Regions from separate parts of the Ruegeria sp. AF7 genome, predicted to be linked through region 1. Evidence: riboswitches for the same ligand, from Rfam matches in the RefSeq annotation. Region 1 holds a riboswitch; each other region holds the start of a gene.
The links. Region 1 has a riboswitch for cobalamin ahead of ACR0AP_RS18750 (hypothetical protein). Riboswitches for the same ligand answer to the same signal wherever they lie in the genome.
Positions count from the first base shown of each region.

Region 2: another riboswitch for cobalamin. It lies ahead of ACR0AP_RS00315 (DUF1636 family protein); the one in region 1 lies ahead of ACR0AP_RS18750 (hypothetical protein).
Region 3: another riboswitch for cobalamin. It lies ahead of ACR0AP_RS19620 (DUF4198 domain-containing protein); the one in region 1 lies ahead of ACR0AP_RS18750 (hypothetical protein).

Region 1 is NZ_JBQFYX010000020.1:6,641-12,129, forward strand. It holds gene recR (recombination mediator RecR) at 1-394, opposite strand, end outside; gene ACR0AP_RS18735 (YbaB/EbfC family nucleoid-associated protein) at 456-809, opposite strand; gene ACR0AP_RS18740 (DNA polymerase III subunit gamma/tau) at 1,000-2,763, opposite strand; gene ACR0AP_RS18745 (protein-tyrosine phosphatase family protein) at 2,936-3,448, shown strand; gene ACR0AP_RS18750 (hypothetical protein) at 3,440-3,847, opposite strand; cobalamin riboswitch at 3,938-4,156, opposite strand; gene ACR0AP_RS18755 (alpha/beta hydrolase family protein) at 4,290-5,147, shown strand; gene rsgA (ribosome small subunit-dependent GTPase A) at 5,183-5,489, opposite strand, start outside.
Region 2 is NZ_JBQFYX010000001.1:65,246-70,734, reverse strand. It holds gene ACR0AP_RS00340 (hypothetical protein) at 1-152, opposite strand, end outside; gene ACR0AP_RS00335 (TolC family outer membrane protein) at 226-1,644, opposite strand; gene ACR0AP_RS00330 (protein-L-isoaspartate O-methyltransferase family protein) at 1,739-2,392, opposite strand; tRNA gene ACR0AP_RS00325 (tRNA-Cys) at 2,617-2,690, shown strand; gene ACR0AP_RS00320 (NAD(P)-dependent oxidoreductase) at 2,868-3,863, opposite strand; cobalamin riboswitch at 3,966-4,170, shown strand; gene ACR0AP_RS00315 (DUF1636 family protein) at 4,265-4,639, shown strand; gene cobW (cobalamin biosynthesis protein CobW) at 4,644-5,489, shown strand, end outside.
Region 3 is NZ_JBQFYX010000024.1:13,441-18,929, reverse strand. It holds gene ACR0AP_RS19630 (substrate-binding domain-containing protein) at 1-501, opposite strand, end outside; gene ACR0AP_RS19625 (ROK family transcriptional regulator) at 676-1,881, shown strand; cobalamin riboswitch at 2,003-2,201, shown strand; gene ACR0AP_RS19620 (DUF4198 domain-containing protein) at 2,334-3,119, shown strand; gene cbiM (cobalt transporter CbiM) at 3,126-3,737, shown strand; gene ACR0AP_RS19610 (cobalt ABC transporter permease) at 3,734-4,297, shown strand; gene cbiQ (cobalt ECF transporter T component CbiQ) at 4,297-5,076, shown strand; gene ACR0AP_RS19600 (energy-coupling factor ABC transporter ATP-binding protein) at 5,073-5,489, shown strand, end outside.

The DNA.
Region 1 (5,489 bases):
GGACCCGATCCTTGAGGCGGGGAATGCGCAGCTCGTCCGGGCCGACCCCGTCCAGTGCAGACAGCGTGCCACCCAGCACGTGATAGCGGCCTTTGAAGACGCCTGACCGCTCCATCGCCCAGAGGTCGGCGACGTCCTCGACCACGCAGAGTTCGCCGGTCGCTCGGGCCTCACTATTGCAGATGTCACAGATATCGGTGGTGCCTACGTTGCCGCAATTCAGGCATTCGCGGGCGGTGACGGCCACTTGCTGCATAGCGTCTGACAGGGGCGTCAGCAGCAAGGCGCGTTTGCGGATCAGGTGCAGCACCGCGCGGCGGGCCGAGCGCGGGCCCAGCCCCGGCAGTTTGGCCATCAGGTCGATCAGATTGTCGATTTCGCTGTTCGTTCCCATGGCCTGTCCTGCTTTGCGCCGGAGGGAGCCTCCGGCGGGAGTATTTGGGAAAAGATGAAGCTTAGAACGGTAGCTTGATGTCTTTGGGCAGGCCCATGCTTTCGGTCAGCTTGCCCATCTCTTCCTGTGAACGTTCGGCAGCTTTGGCCTGAGCGTCCTTGATCGCGGCCAGGATCAGGTCTTCGACCACTTCCTTGTCGTCGCCGTTGAAGATCGACGGATCAATGTCCAGCCCCTTGAGTTCACCCTTGGCTGTAGCTGTTGCCTTGACCAGTCCTGCACCGGATTCGCCGACAACCATCATGTTGTTCAGTTCTTCCTGCATTTCGGTCATCTTGGTTTGCAGGTCTTGTGCGGATTTCATCATCTTGGCCATGTCGCCCAGACCGCCAAGCCCGCCGAGTCCTTTCAGCATCAGTCGTCTCCTGTGTTTCTGTTTGGTTCTAAATACGGACCGCAGGCAGGCGGCACAAGAGGTCTCCCGCCTGTCCAGATCAGAGCGTCGCGGACCGATCATTTATGCGCTTGCATTCCCTCCCTCAGTTGCATGGTGGAGGGGCGTGAGTATGCTGGTTTCTTGAAGCGTGGACCTGCGGGCTGAGGGGCTAATCCTCTTCGAAGGGGTCCCATTCATCTTCGACCTCGGGAAGGGCCTCGGTCTCAACCTTGGCGGCGCGCTGCTCCGGTGTTTCGATCCGAATGATCTTTGCCTTGGGGAATTGCGTCAGAACGGCCTGAACCAGCGGGTGTTCTTCGGCCTCGGCTTTCAGGGCAAGTTCGGCCCGGTCCCGTACTTCCGCAATGGTCGCCGCATCTCCGTCCGAGACAATGGAGACGGCCCACCGATTGCCGGTCCATCGTTGCAGGGCAGAGCCCAATCGCGACGCCAAATCCGACGGTGCCTGAGGCGTCGGGGTGAATTCGATCCGGCCGGGCTGATACGACACAAGGCGCACGCCGCTTTCCACCTCGACAAGCAGTTTCACATCGCGGTTTGTGCGGATCAGTTCCACCACATGCCCGAAGGTTGGATAGCGGGCCAGGGCCGTCTGTGCATCCTGCGACAGTGCGGCAACCGGTGCGCCACCCGCTCCGCGCGGGGGCGATGTATAAGCAGGCGGCGGGGTCGCGTTGGATTGCGTTGCCACCGGGGCCTGTCGCGACATTGACATGCCTCCGCCCGGCCCGCCGGGAGGCGGAGGCGGGGTGTCTTGCAGCCGTTTGATCAGCTCTTCGGGGCTGGGCAAATCAGCGACATGCGTCAGCCGGATAACGGCCATCTCGGCGGCCATCATCGCGTTGGGCGCCGCAGAGACTTCTTCCAGCGCCTTCAGCAGCATCTGCCACATCCGGGTCAGAACCCGCATCGGCAAAGCCTCGGCCATGTGCTGGCCCCGTGTGCGTTCGTCGGGGGAAACCGTCGGGTCTTCGGCCGCGTCAGGTGTGATCTTTACGACGGACACCCAATGCGTGATTTCGGCCAGATCGCGCAGCACGGCCAGAGGGTCCGCGCCTTCCGCATATTGCCCGCTCAGTTCAGTAAGCGCCCCTGCCGCGTCACCGCGCAGGATCATGTCCATCAGGTCCAGAACCCGACCACGATCCGCCAGACCCAGCATCGCACGGACCTGATCCGCCGTCGTCTCTCCGGCCCCGTGCGAGATTGCCTGATCCAGCAATGAGGTCGCGTCGCGGGCCGACCCTTCTGCAGCGCGGGTGATCAACGCCAGCGCGTCGTCGGCGATCTGCGCGCTCTCGGCCCCGGCGATCTTGCGCAGCAGGCCGATCATGTCTTCGGGCTCGATCCGGCGCAGGTCAAAGCGCTGACACCGCGACAGAACCGTGACCGGCACTTTGCGAATCTCGGTGGTCGCGAAGATGAATTTCACATGTGCGGGCGGTTCTTCCAACGTCTTGAGCAGCGCGTTGAATGCGCTGGTCGAGAGCATGTGAACCTCGTCGATGATGTAGATCTTGTAGCGCGCACTGGCGGCGCGATAGCGTACACTGTCGATGATCTCGCGGATATCGTTGACGCCGGTACGGCTGGCGGCATCCATTTCCATCACATCGACATGGCGGCCTTCCATGATGGCGACACAATGTTCGCACTGACCGCAGGGTTCGGTTGTGGGGCCACCGGTTCCGTCGGGTCCGATGCAGTTCATGCCCTTGGCGATGATCCGCGCCGTGGTCGTTTTACCCGTCCCGCGAATGCCGGTCATGATAAAGGCCTGCGCGATCCGGTCGGCCTCGAAAGCGTTTTTTAGGGTGCGCACCATGGCATCCTGACCCACCAGATCGGCAAAGGTTTCCGGACGGTATTTGCGGGCGAGAACCTGATAGGCGGGGCTGGGCGTGTCTGTCATGTCTTCTCGCTCGGATTCGGTGCTTCGGCACAGCGTAGTGGCGGCGGCAGTCCGCGTCCACTGTGGGGCGCGATGATTTTTTGTTTCAGGAACGGGCTGGTTTCCAACTAAACTGGACCAGCGGATTTAATGACTCATTTCTTAAAGAGTACCTTGGGGGAGGACGCACTTCATGTCGCAGTTGGTCATCTTTGCTCTGCAGGTCGGAGGCGGGACGCTTGCCCTTACTTCAATGCCCGGTCGTGGCGGGGATTACGCCACCGATCTGGATACGATTGCGGCGTGGAAACCGGGCCTTGTGATTTCAATGACGACGGATGTCGAAATGCTTCAGGATGGCGCGCAGCACTTTGGCAGCGACATCCAAAGCCGGGCCAGCCGGTGGGTTCACCTGCCGATCGAAGATTTTGGAGCGCCAACGCAAGCGGTTCAGAAGGCCTGGCCAGAGGTCAGCGCCACGGCCCGACATGCACTGTCGGGTGGTGGCCGGGTCCTAGTGCACTGCCGTGGTGGGTGCGGCAGGTCCGGGATGATTGTTCTGCGACTGATGGTTGAATGCGGTGAACGCGCCAGTGACGCACTGGACCGCCTGCGGGCCGTACGCCCGTGCGCTGTCGAAACCGATGCGCAGCTGGCCTGGGCGTCCCGGATCACGCCGGCACAGGTGGAAGTGGGATCAAGCTGAAAGCTGCTGAGGTGCGTAACCGAATTTCGGGGGTCGGATCGTTGAAACCTCGATCATGGCGCAAGGCGGGTTCGCGACAATGCCCGAGGGCAGCGTGCTGAATTTAGGTCCGAAGATCAAATCGGCATAGGCATCCAGATCCCGAATTGCTGTATCAGGGTGCGCCCCGCAGAAAACGCGAACGCTGTCGGATCGCGCTCGGATCGCTGCCATGCACCCCTCCGCGCAATGTGACAGCGCGCTGTAACCTTCAAATTCGAAATCCTCGCTGGTGGCCGAAACCGCCTGCGCCATGGCTTCGGAAATCGAGCGGGCCAGTCGCGCCAAAGCCGGGCAGGTTTTGCCCGTCCGCTGGCACACAGTTGCGCTGTATTCGTGTGATTTTGTCTTCCAGATCATCCTGCGCCCTCCGCGCGTGGTGGGCTGGATATTGGAGCAGGTGGGACAGCATCTCGCTGTCAGGACCTGCCCGGACACCCCGCCCGAGTTTCGGTTTCAGTTCCGATGGCAGGTCTCCTGACTTGCGGGTCATTGCTCTGCCGACCTTCCCAGCCCATGGGCCAGTGGTATTTCGGCATTGCTTACCGCTTACAGTTGCGGGGGCAGTCGCGGACTTGGTTGATATCTGTGTGACCAGACAAACCGCACCGTGTTCCCTTTTCATCCCGACCTCTTGTGGGGGCCGGAAACCATCACACAACCGCTAGCGCCTGATCGCGTTCCGAGTCAAGCCGATCTTTAGGCCGGACGTTTGGTCATGCTGGATGCGGATTATGTTCCGGCTTAGTGTCGTCGGCATCGAAGGCAGGCAAACCGATTGTTTCAGCGAAAGCCGGGGATCATGTTGGATACGGAACAGACGGTGTTGATCGAAGATTTCCGCTTTCCGTCAGGGTCCGTGACCTTGTCGGCGCGGTTGCATCGGCCAGTGGGTGAGCCGGAAACCGTTGTCGTGCTGAACAGTGCCACGGGTGTGCCGCGTGACTATTATCAACACTTTGCGCGATGGCTGGCTACCGAGCGGGGGATAGCTTGCCTGACCTATGACTATCGGGACTACGGGCTTTCTTTGGTCGGCCGCCTGAAAGACGCAACTGCAACAATGGCGGATTGGGCGTTGATCGACATGCCAGCGGCACGGGCCGAAATGCGCAGGCGGTTTCCAAAGGCGCAGCAGTGGACCATCGGCCATTCCGTCGGCGCGATGCTGGGGCCGGTGCAGCCGGATATCGACCAGATCGACCGAATGATCGGTGTGTGTTCGGGGCTGGTGACTTTGAAAGATCACCCATGGCCCTATCGGGGGTTGGCAGGGCTGTTCTGGTATGGCCATGCACCGCTGATGGTGCGGGCGCTTGGGTATCTGCCCGGCAAAGCGATCGGGTTTGGTTCGGACCTGCCCGCCTCGGTCTACTGGCAATGGCGCAAATGGTGTACAGCTCCTCTTAGCTACATTCCCGAGATCGGGCAGAATTTGCCTGATGCGCATTGGGGCAGTTCTGGAACACCTGTGGATCTGTTCACGTTCGAAGATGACCAGATGGCTCCGCCCGAGGCAGTTTGGCGCCTTGCCGATCTGTACGGCCCCGAGGCCAGACGCCACCTTCTGAAGCCTGCTGAATTCGGACTGCCGGAAATAGGCCATATCGGAGCATTTGCCCGTCGCAATGCAGCGGTCTGGCCGCGCCTGATCGCCTGATCAGACGCGACGCAGGTTTTCCTAACACCTTGCAGTTATGGCCGTTTGCGAAGCTTCTTGTCCTGCATGACACCGCGCACCATCTTGCCGAACGCCTTGTCCCGCGCCCGCGATTGGGCAACGGTTTCCGAGTTTCGCTGATCTTCACGCCGCAGCTTGCGCCAACGGTCCAGCCGCGCCGGATCAAGCACGCCTTCGTCGATTGAGTTCTGCACGGCACAGCCGGGCTCGGTCTCGTGCTGACAATCCGAAAAGCGGCAGCTTTGGCTAAGCTCTGTGATGTCCGAGAATACGTCGTCGATCCCGTCCTGAGCGTCCAGCAAGCGCAATGCGCGCATTCCG
Region 2 (5,489 bases), on a different contig from region 1:
ATCCGCAAAGCATCAGTAAGCACCAGCCGCCCCGGCTTTCGTGCTTTAGTCGTTTGATCCGAGACGGTTTTATCACGACTGTCTTCACTGACCAGACGTTTGACCGAAGACAGAACGTCTTCGATCCCTGCTTTCACGACATTATCAGACATTGTTCTCTACCGCTCTATCCTTGGATCGAGTGTAGCCAAACAATCCGCGCCTCACAACAAATAGTATTGTCGATCAGTCCCGGCGCAATGCTTTGAGAACGCGATCCAGATCCTTGCTTTGCTTGCTGACCTGTGCCGGCGCATTCTTGACCAGATTGTAATACAAAGTCGGATCATAGATTTGCACCGCCAGCCCAAGACGCTCGGCTGTCAGAAGGCCCTGCGCCTGCAACAACTGATAGGCAGCCCGCGACCGTTCGGTGCGCGAAGCGACTTCTGCCAGTTGTGCATCCAGCAAATCCTGCTGTGCATTCAATACATCCAGAGTTGTTCGCGCGCCCAGAGTCGCCTCTTCCCGGATGCCATCAAACGCCACCTGCGAGGCGTTAACGCGCTCGGTTGACGCCCTTAGACTGGCACTGGCTGCCTGAAACGCCGCATAACGGTCGGTCACACCCTGCGTGATGTTCTTTTGAACGTTCAGAAGATTCGCACGCGAGGCATCCCGGCTGGCCATTGCGCGACGCACATTTGCCGCCAACCGGCCACCCGCGTAGATTGGTTGTGTGAAGTTCAGCGACACGGTCGCATCGTTCACATAGTCATTATTGTCATAGCGCTCGGACACGCCAGCATCGGCATTCAGGCTGACATTCGGCCCAAGGTTTGCCCGTTGCTGCTGCACGACCAGATCGAACGCCCTGACCTGATGCTGTGCCGACAGAATGGCCGGGTGGTTGCGTTGCGCCAGGTTCACAGCTTCAGCTTCGGAACGCGGCAGATTGGGCAGGCTCGGCTGACCAGCTGTTCGCCCCGGTGCCTTTCCGACTGCGTTCACGTATTCGGCCTGCGCAATGCTCAATTCACCGCGTGCCACAGCCAGATCCGCCTGAGAGCTTGCCAGCTGTGCTTCGGACAATGCGACATCCGTCCGGGTTACTTCGCCCACTTCGAAGCGGTCATTCGACGCCCTAAGTTCCTCTGCTGACACATCCACGTTGTTCTGGCGGATCGCCACGGTCTCTTCCTGCAACAGGACGCCCAGATAGGCATTTGCTGCGCGGATAAGAACCTGTTGTTCGATATCGATCAGGGTTTGCCGGGTCGATAGTACCGTTTCCTGCGCCGACTGCTTGCCCAGCACCGACGCGCCGCCATCATACAAAAGCTGGCTCAGCGTCAGGCCCGAAAAGAACCGCGACGGCTCGTTTGTCGTCACGACGTTATTGACCCGCGAACGGGTGTAATCCTGGCTGACCTGCACGGTCCAGTTGATGATTGGCCGCAACGCAGAAAGCGCAATGGCCACATCTTCATCCGCCGCGCGCAGCAACGCCCGGTTCTGCTCAAGCAAACCACTGGTGTTATACGCACCGATGAACGCATCCGTTATGTTGTCTGCCCACGCTGCACGCCCTGGCATCACGCTCATGGCAAGTCCTGCGGTCACAGCAAACGCCCTGACCAGCTTACCTGTCGCCGAACCACGCATACCAAAATCCTCTCAAACGAAATTACACTGCCCTACAGGCAGTTTGCGGCCTTCTTTTCAACTAATCAAGGCGATAGAAAAATCTATCGGCGGACTATAGCGAAAATGCACACTCTGCCGAAAAACCTTCCAGAACCGGCGCATTGGCATTGAACACATCACGCCAACTGACGCGACCACCGGTTTTTCGACCGATCCGCACGGTACCCAGGTTGCCCTTGACAAACAGACACACGATCCGACCGTGGTCCTTGAGCTGATCCAACAGGGCATCGGGCACCTGCTCGACACCGCCCTGCACCATGATCGCATCATAGGGGCCGTGTTCCGCCACACCCTGTTCCAGCGCGCCAACGTGGATGATGGCGTTGTGCACGTCAGCTTCGGCCAAGAGGTTTTGCGCCTCGGCTGCAAGGGTTTCGTCGCATTCAACACCCACAACCAACTCAGCCATCCGCGCGGTGACAGCCGTGGAATACCCCATTGCCGGAGCGATATCGAGGACCATCTCATCCTTGGATATGTTCAGCGCGTCCAGCATTTTAGCCAGGGTCCGCGGCTCCAACATGCTGCGCCCGTCCCCCAGATCAATCAGGCCGTCCACATAGGCCGCCTCGCGTTGAGAATCGGGCACGAAGCTTTCCCGCGGAACACTCAGCATCGCCTCAATGATCGGGAACTTGGTGACGTCAGAGGGGCGGATCTGTGTATCAACCATTGTGCGGCGCCGGGCTGCGAAGTCAGTCATTGGATATCTCGTATCATTCCCAAAGATGTCCGGCTTGTGCCATATCCTGAACCTTCCAGCAACGCCCCTGTTGCCGCAACCTGAATCTTGATCAACTCCTTGGGCGTGGACTTCGGCAAATTTCGATCTTGCCGGCAATTTCGCGCGCAATCCACTGGACGCCCCAGAGGAAAGCTGTTAAAAACCCAGTCACACCACAGCAAGTATTTGATTTTACTTGAAAAGGCGAGTTGGCGGAGTGGTGACGCAGCGGATTGCAAATCCGTGTACACCGGTTCGATTCCGGTACTCGCCTCCAACCACATCCTAATCGCTGACTTAACCCCGCAGTACGCGCGTGCGACGCTTGGTATTTTCAGACGTTCATGGCCCGCGATTCTGTCGAATTGCGGGCCAGATATTGCGTGTTTTTCGGAACTCCTGCCTACCCCTGCTCGTTCACGGGGCGCGATTTTGTCTGGTATATGCTTTACGTTCAGGCGCGCCCTTGTGGCACAACCTCGTATCCCGGCTCTTCCGGCTCATCATCCGTCATTTCGGCTGGAAAGCCCGGGGCGGTGATATCCAGGCCGGTTGCCTCTTCCAGCCGTTTGATAATATTTGGTGAAAGCTCGCGTTCGCCATAGCGCGCGATACCATCGTTAAAGATGCTGATCATCACCGGGTTTATTTCCAGCGGCACCCCGGCGCGGTCGGCGACCTCCTGAAACAGACCGATATCCTTCTTCACCAGATCCATGGTGAAGGAAATATCGCGCGACCCGTTCAGGATGACCTGACTTTCGGTTTCGTGCACGAAGGACGTGCCGGACGAGATTTTGATCGCCTCATAGGTCGTGTTCAGATCCATCCCCGCAGCCTTTGCCGTAACCAGTGCTTCGGCGCAGGTGATCAGGTTGGCGGTGGCAAGATAGTTGGTCATCACTTTCAGCACCGACGCCGAGCCCAGTTCACCGGTGTGCAAAACCCGGCGGCCCATTGTCGTCAGGAACGGCAGAATTCGTTCAAACGTTTCCCGGTCGCAGCCCGCAAAGATCGAGATATTGCCCGTCGCGGCACGGTGGCACCCGCCAGAAACCGGGCAATCGACGGCCGCACCGCCGCGCGATATGACTTCGGCACCCAGGTGTTTGACTTCGGCCTCGTCCGTGGTCGACATCTCCATCCAGATCTTGCCGGGGCCCACTTCGGGCAACATCTCCTGCATGACTGCGTCCGATGCTGCCGGAGACGGCAGACAGGTGATCACCGCATCGCAATCGCGCATCAACTGGGCGGGCCCTTCTGCCGCCTTTGCGCCTTTGGCGACAAACTCGGCCACCAGATCCGCGTTCAGGTCATGCACAGTCAGATCAATGCCGTTGCGCAAAAGGGATCCCGAAAGCTTGCCGCCTACGTTACCCAGACCGATAAATCCCACTTTCATATGACGCATCTCCAAGTTCGTCGTTTTCCCGTCATGCGACCACATACCGAACACATTCTTCATGCCGCCGAACGACGCCTACAGGTCGCTTTTTTCTCCTTGGCTTATTTGTTGCGCGCGAACCGCTTGACAAGCGGGTCAGCGGTGCCGCATGTCCCTGTCGTTGGTGTCGGCGACAGCCGATGAAAAGGGAATGCGTCAACGGTTCATCCGCCAAACGCAGCCGCCCCCGCGACCGTGACCGGAGAGGATGCCCAATGCCACTGGCCTGTGCCGGGAAGGCGGGACATCCGACAGAGCGACCGCTCTGGCATCCGCAAGCCGGGAGACCTGCCAACACCCGAAGTTGAAACCGGGCGGGGTGTTCCGGTGTCGGGTCCATGTGCAGACGTGGTGCCCGCATGAAACCCCGTCCCCCGCGAAGAGGATTTGGGGGGATGAGAGACATGAGCGAGAACGCACCGGTAGAGCTACTGGTCTGCACGACTTGCCGCCGGGGTCTGCCCGTCGAGGATGACGCTGAGCGACCCGGCACATTGTTGCACAAGGCCCTGGAACAGGCTGTCCTGCCGGATGGCATCATTCTGAAACCGGTCGAATGCCTTTCGAACTGCGATCAGGGCTGTTCCATCGTGCTTCGGGGCGGGCCGGATCGCTGGACCTTTGTTTACGAGAATCTGAACGAAATCGATCACGTCGATGTCATCATCGATGGCGCGACTAAGTATCTGGCCACAGGCGATGGTCTGGTGAAATGGCGCGACCGTCCTGAACATTTCCGCAAAAACTGCGCCTCGCGCATTCCCCCGATTGGAGCCTGAGATCATGTCGAACCTTGAAAAACTCCCCGTCACTGTGATCACCGGCTTTCTGGGCTCGGGCAAAACCACGCTGGTGCGCCATCTGATGCAGAACCCGCAGGGAAAGCGGCTGGCGATTGTTGTTAACGAGTTTGGAGATGTGGGTGTTGATGGCGACATTCTGAAATCCTGCGCGATACCGGATTGCCCTGCGGAAAACATCATGGAACTGGCAAACGGCTGCATTTGCTGCACCGTGGCTGATGATTTCATCCCGACCATCGAGGCGCTGATGGCGCTGGAACCGCGCCCGGATCACATCCTGATCGAAACATCCGGCCTTGCACTGCCCAAACCGCTGCTGAAAGCATTTGATTGGCCTGATATCCGTTCGAAAATCACTGTTGATGGCGTGATCGCGCTGGCCGATGCCGAGGCCGTGGCCGCCGGTCGCTTTGCTCCGAACGTTGAAGCGGTGGATGCCCAACGGCTGGCTGATGACTCGATTGATCACGAAACACCCTTGTCCGAGGTGTTCGAGGATCAGATCTCGTGCGCGGATATCATCCTGCTGACCAAGCCCGATCTGGCAGGTCCCGAAGGTGTCGCGAAAGCTAAACAGATTATCGCCGCCGAGGCGCCGCGCCCGCTTCCCGTCGTCGAGGTCGCAGAGGGTGTCGTCGACGTACGTGTCGTGCTTGGCCTTGAGGCTGCCGCCGAAGATGACATGGACGCCCGCCCGTCACATCACGATGGCCATCACGATCATGAGCATGACGATTTCGAAAGCATCATCGTCGAGTTACCGGAACAGACCGACCCGGCGGAACTGGTAGCCAGGATTGAACGTCTTGCATCTGAGCTGAATATC
Region 3 (5,489 bases), on a different contig from region 1:
AGTGGGCTGGCTGACCGCAAGGTCCAACGTGGCGATTTTGGCGTCATTCGCCGCATCACCCAACGTGGCTTTTGCCCATTGTCCGATCAGAAGCCCCGCAAGGAAATTGTCCGTGGCAAAGGTTGCGTCGGCCGAGTCGATAGGCTCAAGCGGGGTGTCCAGCGCAATCACGAGCAGCCCGGCATCGCGGGCCTGCTGCACCGCCGGAACGATAGACGACGTATCTGACGCGGTCAGCAGGATACCCTTGGCGCCATCCAGAATGCAGGTTTCGATGGCCTGAACCTGAGTTTCGTGGTCGCCGTCGACTTTGCCGGCAAAGGCCTTCAGCGTCATGCCAAGCTCTTCGGCTTTGGCGGTCGCACCCTCTCTCATTTTGACAAAGAAAGGGTTGGTATCCGTCTTGGTGATCAGGCAAACGGTTTCACCTTCGGCCATTGCACTGCTTGCCATGGCCGTAACCGCCAGCGCCGTGGCGCCTGCAAGTTTCGCAAGTTTCATCGGTAGTCCTCCCAGTTTTCCCAATGCCCGTCAGGGCATACGTCTGATCGGGCGAAATCCGGCCCGTTCGAACGTGAAAACCATCACAAGATTCGAATTTTGAGTCAATAAATAAATCACTCTTATTTATTATTGACAGAAAGGAAGGGTTTCAACATTGTCGTCACGAAGGGGATGGCCGTGTCTGCAAACAACTCTTTGGACAATACCGCTGGCGTACGCGAGCCAGACATGCGCGGCACCAACCAAAGCGGAATGCGGGCCCGAAATGAACGGCTTGTCCTGTCACTGGTCCGGCGCCATCAGGCCCTTGCAAAATCTGAGATCGCGCGGATGACCGGGCTGTCGGCACAGACGGTTTCGGTCATCATGCGCCAGTTGGAAACCGATGGGCTGCTTCTGCGGGGCGAACCGATCCGGGGAAAAGTCGGGCAGCCCTCGGTTCCCATGCGCCTGAATCCGGATGGCGCGTATTTCTTTGGGCTCAAAGTCGGGCGGCGCAGTACCGAGCTGGTGCTGACGGATTTCCTTGGCAATGTCAGGCACCGTGAGCGGCGGACTTATGATTTTCCGACGCCCGAGGCGACACTGAGCTTTTCCAAGGAAAGCCTCGACAAAGTGATGACGTCGCTGTCGCCCGAAGCGCGCGGCAGGATCGCGGGTCTTGGGATTGCGATGCCGTTCTACCTTTGGGACTGGGCGCAGACATTGCAGGTTCCGCAGGAGAAAATGGATCCGTGGCGTGACGCGGACCTGAAAGGCGCACTGGCCTCAAGCTATGACTTGCCGGTATTCCTACAGAACGACGCAACGGCCGCCTGCGGTGCCGAGCTGGTCTTTGGCCCGGCGGAAGGCCCACGAGATTTCCTGTATTTTTATGTGGGCTTCTTCATTGGGGGCGGGGTGGTTCTGAACGGCTCCATCTTTTCGGGGCGGGGAAATGCCGGTGCGCTTGGTCCATTGCCTGTGCCGGACGACGCAGGCGGAGTGAAACCGTTGATAGATGTCGCCAGTCTTTATGTGCTGGAGCGCGCAGTTGGTGGGAATGCCGAAACAGCCGGCTCAATCTGGGAAACGACACAGCATTGGGACATACCGGAAACCCACCTTGAGAACTGGTTGAAACAGGCGGCGCACGGGATCGCACATGCCATCGTCTCGTCTTGCAGCCTGATCGACTTCGAATCTGTCAAGATTGATGGCTGGATGCCCACAGGCATCAAGGCGCGGCTGGTGGAATTGGTCGAGGTCAAGCTATCAGACATGAACCTGACCGGGCTTGAACGGCCCTTGGTGCAGGTGGGGACGGCAGGCCCGGATGCCCGCTCATTGGGGGCGGCCAGTTTGCCATTGTCGGAAAGATACCTGCTCGAAGGGTAGGTTCATTCCCGAAAAACCCTGACCTGCATCCAAAGCGGATCCGTCGGAAAAAGGGCATCGCCCGCTAAACTTTTTGACAGCCAGCGCAATTGATCGTTGACGGATGCCGAAGAAGTCTGGCAAGCCGCTCGGCATGTCCGGTTCCGGGGCGTGCTCTGGAATCAATAGGGAATGCGGTGCGGGCTTTGGCCCAATTCCGCAACTGCACCCGCAACTGTAAGCGGCGAGCAGGGCTGAAGTGCCACTGGTGTTAATCCGGGAAGGCCAGCCCAACGCTTTGACCCGCAAGTCAGGATACCTGCCGGACATGTGCCTTTGACAAGGGCACTCCTAATCGGCGACGGGATGTGCGTCGGAGCAGGATGCTTGAAAAAGCAGCTTAGCTTGGACGTCCCCGCAGTCAAAACGCATCTCGTACCGGGGTTGGTGCGATGGGACAAGGACGACTATTGATGACCAAGCTGCTTTCCGCAGCCGCTGTGGCGATGGCGCTTCCAGCGATGGCAAATGCGCATTTCCTGCTGGAATACACCGCTGACACCATGATCGACGCACCGGGGAATGTTCCGGTCAAGCTGATCTTTTGGCATCCGTTCTCGAACGGGCATGTCATGGATCTGGACAAGCCGCAGGAATTCTACGTGATCCACAACGGTCAGAAAACCGATCTGCTGGATACCCTGGAACCCGTACGTTTCACCGGCGGCGAAAACGAAGGCGCGGCATTCAAGGGTTATGTTCCCGTCAAACGGTCGGGCGACTATGTGTTGGTGACTGTTCCCCAGCCCTATTATGAGGAATCCGAGGATATCTATATCCAGCAGATCGCCAAGGCATTCCTGAACCGCAATGAACTGCCGACCGACTGGATGAACCCGGTGGGCCTGCCGGTTGAGATCATCCCGCTCAACAAACCAACCAACATCATCGCGGGTTCGACGTTTACAGGTCGGGTTATGGCCGAAGGCCAACCGGTTGCGGGTGCCGAGATCGAGATCGAGTACATGGCCGCAGAACCGAACATGGAAAGCGCGGCCGCTTCCGCTCCGTCGGTCTCGCCGATGCCGGGTGGTGCATTGGTCGCAACTTCGGATGATAACGGGTATTTCACGTTTGGCGTTCCAAAAGCCGGATATTGGGGATTTGCCGCACTCGGCGCCGGTCCCGTGACCGAACACAACGGCAAAGAACTCAGTCAGGACGCGGTCATCTGGATCCGCGCCTGGGATTTGGAGTAACCGTAGATGCACATCGTTGACGGAGCCTTGTCCAACCCGGTCGTGATCGGCGGAGCCGTCGCTGCGGCGGGTGGGATTGCCATGGGCCTCAGGTCGCTGGATCTTGATCGCATCCCCACTGCGGGGGTGCTGTCTGCCAGCTTTTTCGTGGCATCGCTGATCCATGTGCCGATTGGCCCTTCGTCAGTGCATCTGATCCTCAACGGAATGGCCGGGCTTTTGTTGGGCTGGGCCGCATTCCCGGCCCTGTTCGTCGGGCTTCTGCTGCAAGCCGTCTTCTTTGGCTTTGGCGGGTTGACGGTATTGGGGATCAACACCCTGAACATCGCGTTGCCCGCGGTTTTGGCCGGGCTGATCTTTGGCCGCCTGATCGCCCATGGCTCACCTCTGCAAGGTGCGATATGGGGCGGGGTCGGCGGTGCCTTTGCCATAGCCGCCACAACCGGCATGGTTGCGTTTTCACTGGCCTTGTCCGGGGATGCCTTCCTGCCTGCGGCCAAGCTTGTTTTCTTTGCACATATTCCTGTCATGGCGATTGAGGCAATCCTGACCGGGTTCGCGGTTTTGCTGGCGCGCAAGGTCAAGCCCGAGCTTTTTGTCAAAGGAGCGGTCGCGTGAGGTACCTGGCGATCATTCTGGCGCTGAGCTGCGTACCCGTACCTGCCTTGGCGCATAAGGTCATAGCCGGAGTGTTTGAATCCGGTGACGCCATCGAAGGCGAAATCGGCTTTTCCAACGGCGACATGGCAAGCGATACCGAGGTCATCGTCAAAGGCCCGGACGGAGCCGAGCTGGGCCGTATCCTCACGGATGCAGACGGGTTCTTTATCTACACGCCAAACGCGCCGGTAGCCCATACTTTCTTTGCAAACCTTGGTGCCGGGCATGTGGCCGAGGTCACCATGCCCGCTGCGGATGTCGCCCGGATCATGGGCGTTGAAGCGGAACCCGACACCCCGCCAACAAACGCGCCTGCCCAGACAGCGGCGGTGTTCAGCACAGAACAACAACAGGTCATTGCCAGGGCCGTGCGGGATGAGCTGCGCCCGCTGCGTCGGGAAATAGCGGCTTACCGCGAACAAAATGACCTACAAACTGTTCTGGGTGGGATCGGATATATCGTCGGTCTGTTTGGTCTGGTCTTTTATTTTGCGGCACGCCGCAAGCTGGCGGCCTGATGGCGCACGTTCTGGGGCAACAGGAAAACACGCTGGTCAAAGCGGGCGCGCAGCGGCGCGGCGCGATAAACCCGCTTGATCCAAGGATGCGGATCGTCATGGCGGTTGTCTTCGCGGTGGTGACTGTCGCGGTGTCCTCGCTGACAGCGCTGTGCGCGGCTTTGGCGGTGTCCCTTTCGCTTCTTGCCGCCTCGCGTCTGCCCTGGCGGAAAACATTGAAACGCATGGCCATGATGGACGGGTTCATCCTGTTCATGCTGGTGCTGTTACCATTCTCCATGCCCGGTGACCCGATGTTTACGCTCTGGGGGTTTCCTGCAAGCTGGCAGGGTTTCTGGAAAGCGGTCGAGATCGCCTTGACGGCCAACGCGGTCATCCTGTCCCTTATGGTGCTGGTCGGTACGATGGAGCCGGTTACGCTTGGCCACGCCCTGCACCGCCTGCGCTGCCCCGAAAAGCTGGTTCATCTTCTGATGTTCACCATCCGCTATATCGAGGTTCTGCGGGAAGAATACCTGCGCCTGCGCGCGGCTATGAAAGTGCGCGGCTTTCGCCCGGCAACAAACTGGCACACCTATCGCAGCTTTGGCTATCTCGTGGGCATGATGCTGGTGCGCGCGATCGAAAGATCCGAACGCATACTTGATGCGATGAAATGCCGGGGGTTTTCAGGCCGTATGCTGCTGCTTCAGGACTTTGCCCTGACCCGAAGGGACATCGTTTTTGCCGCAGGTCTTGGTGCCCTTTGCGCGGGTCTGATCATACTGGATTTGGCATGACACTGATTGCGCTTGAAGATATCTGCTTTGCCTACCCCGGTCAGTCACCCGTTCTTGATGGTGCCAGCCTCAGCCTGTCCGCCGGTCAACGCCTGTCGCTGACGGGCCCGAACGGGGCGGGAAAATCGACCTTGCTGCGTATCACGCTTGGCTTGCAGCGCCCACGGTCCGGCACGGTCACGATCTTTGGTCAGCAAAGGGTGCAAGAGGCCGATTTTCATGACGTACGCCGCCGGGTGGGCCTTGTGTTTCAGGATGCGGATGATCAACTGTTCTGCCCGACCGTCGCCGAGGATATCGCCTTTGGCCCGCTCAACCTGGGCAGAACACGCGACGAAGCGCTAGCCATCGTAGAAAACGTGTTGGGTGATCTGGACCTGATGCATCTGAAGAACCGCATCACCCACAAGTTG